DNA from 2 places in the Pelotomaculum isophthalicicum JI genome. Region 2 is predicted to be linked to the other one. Evidence: riboswitches for the same ligand, from Rfam matches in the RefSeq annotation. Region 2 holds a riboswitch; the other holds the start of a gene.
The links. Region 2 has a riboswitch for molybdenum cofactor ahead of L7E55_RS13840 (hydrogenase small subunit). Riboswitches for the same ligand answer to the same signal wherever they lie in the genome.

Region 1: another riboswitch for molybdenum cofactor. It lies ahead of L7E55_RS14325 (heterodisulfide reductase-related iron-sulfur binding cluster); the one in region 2 lies ahead of L7E55_RS13840 (hydrogenase small subunit).

Annotation. Positions count from the first base shown of each region.
Region 1 is NZ_JAKOAV010000033.1:1,303-4,711, forward strand. Features, by position in the region: gene L7E55_RS14315 (transposase) at 1-1,219, shown strand, start outside; gene L7E55_RS14320 (hypothetical protein) at 1,315-1,482, shown strand; molybdenum cofactor riboswitch at 1,541-1,663, shown strand; molybdenum cofactor riboswitch at 1,703-1,822, shown strand; gene L7E55_RS14325 (heterodisulfide reductase-related iron-sulfur binding cluster) at 1,812-3,409, shown strand, end outside.
Region 2 is NZ_JAKOAV010000030.1:29,506-32,914, reverse strand. Features, by position in the region: gene hypE (hydrogenase expression/formation protein HypE) at 1-580, shown strand, start outside; gene L7E55_RS13845 (HyaD/HybD family hydrogenase maturation endopeptidase) at 600-1,085, shown strand; molybdenum cofactor riboswitch at 1,130-1,246, shown strand; gene L7E55_RS13840 (hydrogenase small subunit) at 1,426-2,418, shown strand; gene L7E55_RS13835 (nickel-dependent hydrogenase large subunit) at 2,457-3,409, shown strand, end outside.

The DNA of each region.
Region 1 (3,409 bases), on a different contig from region 2:
AACCATCAAGCAAACCCTGGAGTACCGTTTTCCCGAATGGCTCAAGCTTACTGAAGGATTGTTCAATGAAGTTACAGCTTTTTACTTCAGTATAATCAAGGAGCATGATCTGATACTCGGACTAACCAATAAAAAGGCATTAACCGAACTTGAACGGTTGACCCACAAGACCAAAGACAACCCTTCACCACTTTTCCCTTTAAGATGGGACATACCGGCAATGTTCCGGCGGGCTTGTATAAACACCGCCATTGGGGCAGCCCGGTCATTCTTCTCCAAGCTGAAAAGATGGAAAGATGCCAAAGCCAAGGCCGAAGCCAAGGGGAAAAAGTTTAAATACAGGCCGCCGGTGCCGCCCAGAGAGTGGCAGCGCAACACTTTGTTTTATACCGGCCAGTACAAAGGCTACACCGGCAAGTCTATAATGCTGAAGTTGTACGACGGCAGCACCTGGCGCTGGGTGAAGTACCATTTAACCGGCAGGCGGGTTCAGGACGGTTGGAAGATAGGATGCCCTCGCGCAGTAATCAAGAAGAACCGGATTGAGCTGCATTTCCCGGTTGAAAAGGAAAAACCGGCGGTTAAGTCGGTTGCCGAACAGGTTAAAGACCCAAACCTTAAAATTTGCGCTGTTGACTTAAACACGTGCGACAAGCTGGCGGTATGCGGTATATTCAAAAGCGACGGCACGCAGGTAGCCACCCGGTTCATCCGGGGCGGCGATAACCTAAACGGCCGTAGGAAACGACTTTTGGGCATAATCGCAACCAAGCTCAGTCTTACCGGTTCATTAAACAAGGATGAGCAGGACAATAAGGCCTTGTGGAATAAGATCCATAACATCGACGATAATGAAGCCCACCGGGTATCCCGCAGAATACTGGACTTTGCCCTGGAACACGGAGCGAGTATCATCGTGTTTGAACACTCGAACAGTTTTAAACCCGAGCAGGGCAAATACAGCAGGCGGGCCAACTCCAGGCGTTCCTACTGGCTCCGGGGCAGGATATTCCACTATACCAAATACAAAGCCTGGGAGTATGGAATAATCACCAGCCGGGTCAACCCCAAGGACATAAGCCGGTTATGCGCCGGCTGCGGGGCGGAAATAGACCGGCGCGCACCGTTATTCACTTGTAAATGCGGTAAGAAAGGCAGTGTTGATCTAAACACCGTAAGAAATATAGGCAAAAAGTTCTTTTTAAGATACACGGCCTGAGCGGAAATAAGCGCGAACAAAGCCCTAAAGTCCGAAAGGCAAGGGTGTTCCCGCTCCCCATGAGCTGTAAATCCAAAATGGGAGCAGGAACGGGCTTGGCACCGCCCGGTGTATCCGTCGCCCACTACGCTCTCAATGCGGTAGAGGCCACGCCTCAATTTACTGCGGGCAGCGACTACGCACGGGTGCCCGAAGAAGCTGCCGGGATTCATCTCCCGGAGGAGCAGAGTGTCACAAAGTGCCTGAAATTAGGGCAAGAATAAGTTAACGAAAAAGTATACCCCGGCAGGAAATTGTTTTTTAATGTTGAATAGTTATATAAAACAAAGAATTCTCCGAGCCTGGCATACCTAAACAAAAGCAGGGTACGGTAACCAGGCCGTTAGGGTACGGTGGGAAACTCCTGTACCTCCCGGTGCGGAAAGGAGAGGTTTTTGGAAAAAAGCTTTGTCCTTTTGCAACGGGCAAAGCTTATATTTTTTAATGATGATTACTCTCCGAGCCATATGACCTAAAGCTTTTAAGCCATGGTTTTCGGCCGGTAGGGTGTACCGGGAAACCGGTATGTCTCCCATTGCGAAAAGGAGAGTTCTTGATCCGGCTTATGTGCCGGGCTAACTTTGTTTTTTCGCAGAGTTTGCCCGGTATTATTTTTTGCATGGCTGGAATAAGTTTTGCAGTAAAGGACCAGGCACTAACCGAAAGGAAAGGCAAAGTGGAGATTTATATTTTTTTTGTCCTCATGGTCATATCGTTAGGTTATTTTCTATGCGAGGTATATTGGCGCTGCCGCTACATAAAGTTGGGCAGGCCGGAAAACCGTTTTGACCGCCCGCTTGAACGCTGGAAATATTTTCTCACCCATGTGGCCGGCCAAAAGAAAATTATGAATAAACCCCTGTTTGGTTTTCTGCACGGGTTTATCATGTGCGGCTTTTGTGTCCTGTTGCCGGGCATCCCCAATATGGTTGCGGAAGGCCTTTTCAAAACCAGTATTCCTTATATCGGAGATAATCCCGGCTACCTTTTCATCAAAGATATTTTTATCGCTTTAATCATCTTCGGGATCGGCGGCAGCTTTTTGCGGCGGGTCGTTAAAAAGCCGGTCTGGCTGAAGAACACTCCCGTGGTTTTTGTAATCCTTGGATTGATCCTGGTCATCGCGATAACGGAAGTCCTGTTTCACGGAACCCGGCTCGCGCTTGGCGAAGGAGCCGCTTTAAGCGGGGCCGCCCCGCTGGCTGCGGCTGTTTCAAGGTTTCTGGAGGGCTTTAATGAAAATGCAATTCATGCCGCCGGGATGTTTTTCTGGTGGACCCACTACCTGGCTATTTTCTCATTATTGTTCATCATCCCCCACTCGAAACACCTGCATATGGTGTTCGCCCCTTTCAACACCTACTGGCACTCGCTGGAACCAAAGGGCGCTTTGCGTAAAATTCAATTTGACGACGAAAATGTTAAAACTTACGGGGCGAGCAAACTGGAGGACCTTACCTGGAAGCAGCTTTTCGAGGCTTACGCCTGCGTAAAATGCGGCCGCTGTGATGAAATCTGCCCCGCCCATCAGAGCGAAGAACCGACCAAACCAAAAAGGTTCAACGGCCGCCTGCGCAATCACATAGAAAAAATTGCCCCGGTGCTTTTAAACCGGAAAGTCTGGCATCCAAAAGCTGCAAAGCAAAAAGCGGCGGAAGGTTCAATTTCCTACAAGACTAAAAAGGGCGTCAAGAAGAAAAACCTCATCGGTGACGTCTATGAAGAAGAATTTATTTGGAGCTGCGCCACCTGCGGGGGGTGCATGGAAACCTGCCCGATCTCGATCGAGCATACCTCCAGGCTGTTCGACCTGCGCCGTTATATTGTCTCGTCGGGGAAGAACGTGCCTGGGAAAATCAAGCAAGCCATTGCCGGCATGGAAAATTACGGCAACCCCTGGGGTGTCAGCCGCGAAACCGGATATGACCTGGCAAAAGAATTGGAGATGCCAACCCTGGCCGAAAAACCCGACGCGCAGTACCTTTATTTTGTGGGCTGCGCCGGTTCGTTCGATGAGACGGCCGGGAGAGCAGCCGCCGCGTTTGTTAATATATTGAAGAAAGCAGGCGTCAGTTTCGCCGTGCTCGGACGTGAAGAATGGTGCTGCGGCGAGACGGCCCGCCGGATGGGAAATGAGCACCTGTTCCAAAG
Region 2 (3,409 bases):
GACTACCGGAGTTGGTTACTTGCTGCCCGGGGCTAACTTGGGCTACCAGCGACTGGAGCCCGGCGACAAGGTGCTGGTTAACGGCTGCCTGGGCAATCACGGCCTAGCTATTTTACTGCAGCGGGAGGCGCTTGGCCTGGACAGCCAGATTATCAGCGACTGCGCCCCTCTAAGCATTATGACTACAGAAATTCTTAAAAGGTTTAAAGGGATTAAGCTGATGCGCGATTTAACCAGGGGGGGCCTGGCGACCAACGCGAAAGAAATTGCCATGTCTTCCGGAGTGGATTTCTGGCTGGATGAAGCAGCCTTGCCGGTGGAGGACAGTGTTAAAGGGATTACGGAACTACTGGGGCTGGATCCCCTCTACCTGGCTAACGAGGGTAAGTTTCTCATAGTCGTGGCGGCGGAAGAGGCAGGTGAGCTCTTGAGATATCTGAGAGAAGATTGGTCGGCGGAGTATGCCTGCCAGATCGGCGATATTCAGGCTGGAAAAGGAAATGTCTATTTGCGGACCGCGCTGGGAGGCGCCAGACAGCTAAATATGATGGCGGGCGCGCCCCTGCCGCGTATCTGTTAATGGGGAAGGGTTGTGTTTTATGCCCGGGGAGGAAAAAAGGGTTGTTGTAATAGGTGTGGGCAATTTACTGCTCGGTGATGATGGAGCAGGCATTCACGCGATTAACGAGCTGAAAAAAGATTCATTCCCCGCCTGCGTAAAAATAGTGGACGGCGGGACGGCGGGTATTGACTTGCTGTATTGGCTGGAAGACGCCGGCTATGCCGTTATTATCGACTGCCTGGAAGCCGGTGAGGAGCCGGGCGCTATATTTCGCATACCTGCTGAGGAAATAGCCTTTGACTCTTCTGATCAAATTATCTCCTTACATGATTTGAATCTGCAAGAGGTGTTACATATAGCGAATCAGCTGGGAAAGTTGCCGCCAACAATCATTTACGGTATCCAACCAGGGGAAATTACATTTAATGATCAACTTTCCCATGCAGTCAACAAAGCCTTGCCTTCTCTGATAAATTCAATAAAAAAGGAAATTAATCAGGCGATAAAATTTTTTTATAAATAAAAAGGAAAATAAACTTTTTTATCGAAATAAAAATACAGCTTAATCTATAGCTTATTCTCCGAGCCAGGTGACCTTAGCCTGTGGTATGGATGCCTGACCGGCGGGTATACCGGGAAACCGGTACGCCTCCCATCGTGGAAAGGAGAGCACAGTTTAGATGTCATGTTTATAAATGAGCAAGGACGATCATTTATAAGCACGAGAACTTTGCCCTTTTTTCAGGAAGGCAAAGTTTTTATTATATTCTATTGGATAAAGACATTATTACCATCTTTGGGCGGGGGGTGCGTAAATCCCATTTCTAAGAGTTATTATTACCATATTAAGGAGGGAGTAAGATTTGGGTTTAACACGGCGTGAATTTATTAAGCTCTGCATGACTTCGGCAGCCGGAGCAAGTCTAATCACTTTGCTGGGGCCCGATCTCGAAGAAACTCTGGCTTTTGCGGCTGACGGCAAACCTCCGGTAATCTGGTTGCAAGGCGCCAGTTGCACGGGGTGCTCTATTTCGTTGCTAAACAGTGTCGAACCGGCGATTGAAAAGGTGCTTCTCGACGTTATCAGCTTAAGGTATCATCCTAATGTTATGGCCGGGTCAGGTCATCTTTGCGCGGAAGTATTGGAGGAAGCGGCGTCAAAATTAAATAATCAGTTTATCCTGGTAATTGAAGGCGGCATTCCCACCAAGGAGAAAGGGGCTTACTGCACCATCGCGGAAAAAAATAATAAAGAATTAACCATGCTGTCAGCCGTGACTACCCTTGGCAAGGCAGCCAGCGCCGTGATTGCAGCCGGCAATTGCGCCTCGTTCGGCGGCATACCCGCCGCGGCGCCCAATCCTACCGGGGTGGTGGGTGTAAATCAGGTGGTTAAAGATAAACCTGTCATTAATCTTTCCTTATGTCCGATGCATCCCGACCATTTCCTGGGCACGGTTGTTTACGTGTTGAAATACGGCCAAATTCCGGAATTGGACAAGTTTGGGCGCCCCAAGATGTTCTATCCTGAACCGATTCACGATAATTGTTTCCGGCGGCAGTATTTTGATGTTGGCAAATTCGCCCAGTATATTGGTGATGAAGGGTGTCTGGCTTATTTGGGCTGCAAGGGTTTTGTGGCCACCTCGGACTGCTATAAGCGGGGCTGGAACAATAATGTGAACTGGTGCATAAAGGCCGGGGCTCCTTGTCAGGCTTGTTCAGAACCTACTTTTCCTGACCAAAGCGCGCCTTTCTATGGCGTGTATCCCCTGACCAACAAAGAAAAGGTTACTTACGCACCGGTTGTGCCTAACCTGAAAATAGAGTTTCCGGAAAAGAAGAAAACTAGTTAGTTAAAGTAATTCTAGTTGATAGGGGTGAAAAATATAAAGTGGCACAACAAATTATTATTGATCCGGTAACCCGGATTGAAGGACACCTGAAGATTGAAGTGGAAGTAGATGGCGGAAAAGTTATTGACGCCAAATCAAGCGGGACTTTATTCAGGGGCTTGGAATTAATTTTAAAAGGGCGCGATCCTCGCGATGCCTGTCATATTATGCAGCGGATTTGCGGAGTTTGTCCGATTGCCCACGGCACGGCCTCGATGCTGTGTCTTGATGACGCTTTTGGCGTGAAGCCGCCGACAAACGGCAGGATCGTCCGCAATTTAATCCAAGGGGCAAATTATTTGCAATCCCATGTGCTGCATTTTTACCACCTGGCGGCTTTGGATTATGTCAAGGGGCCTGAAACGGCGCCCTTTATCCCGCGTTATGAAGGCGATTACCGCTTGCCTCAAGATATTAACGACCTGGCGGTGCAGCATTATATCAAGGCTTTGGACATCCGTAAAAAAGCGCAAGAGATGCTGGCTATCTTTGGGGCAAAAATGCCTCACGTCACAGTGTTTACCGCGGGCGGAGTGACTGAAGTCGTGACGGCCGAAAAAATCGCCCAGTTCAGACAGTACCTGCGTGAAATAACCTCTTTTGTGGATGACGTGTATATCCCGGATGTGCTCGCGGTGGCGAAGATTTATGGCGATGACGGGTTCAGCATCGGGACAGGCTGTAAAAACATGCTGGCTTATGGCGGCATCAAACTGACCGATGAAGACGATCCGGACGGGCAAAAACAGTTGTTTAAGCGTGGCCGCTATATCAACGGTCAGTTTTTACCGCTTGACAAGACTAAAATAACTGAAGAGGTAAAATATTCCTGGTTCAAAGATGGAACTGGAAAATATCCTGGAGAAGGAGTAACCGAACCGGCTCCCGGAAAGAAGGGCGCGTACTCCTGGTTAAAGGCGCCTCGTTATGAAGGAACGCCGTATGAGGTGGG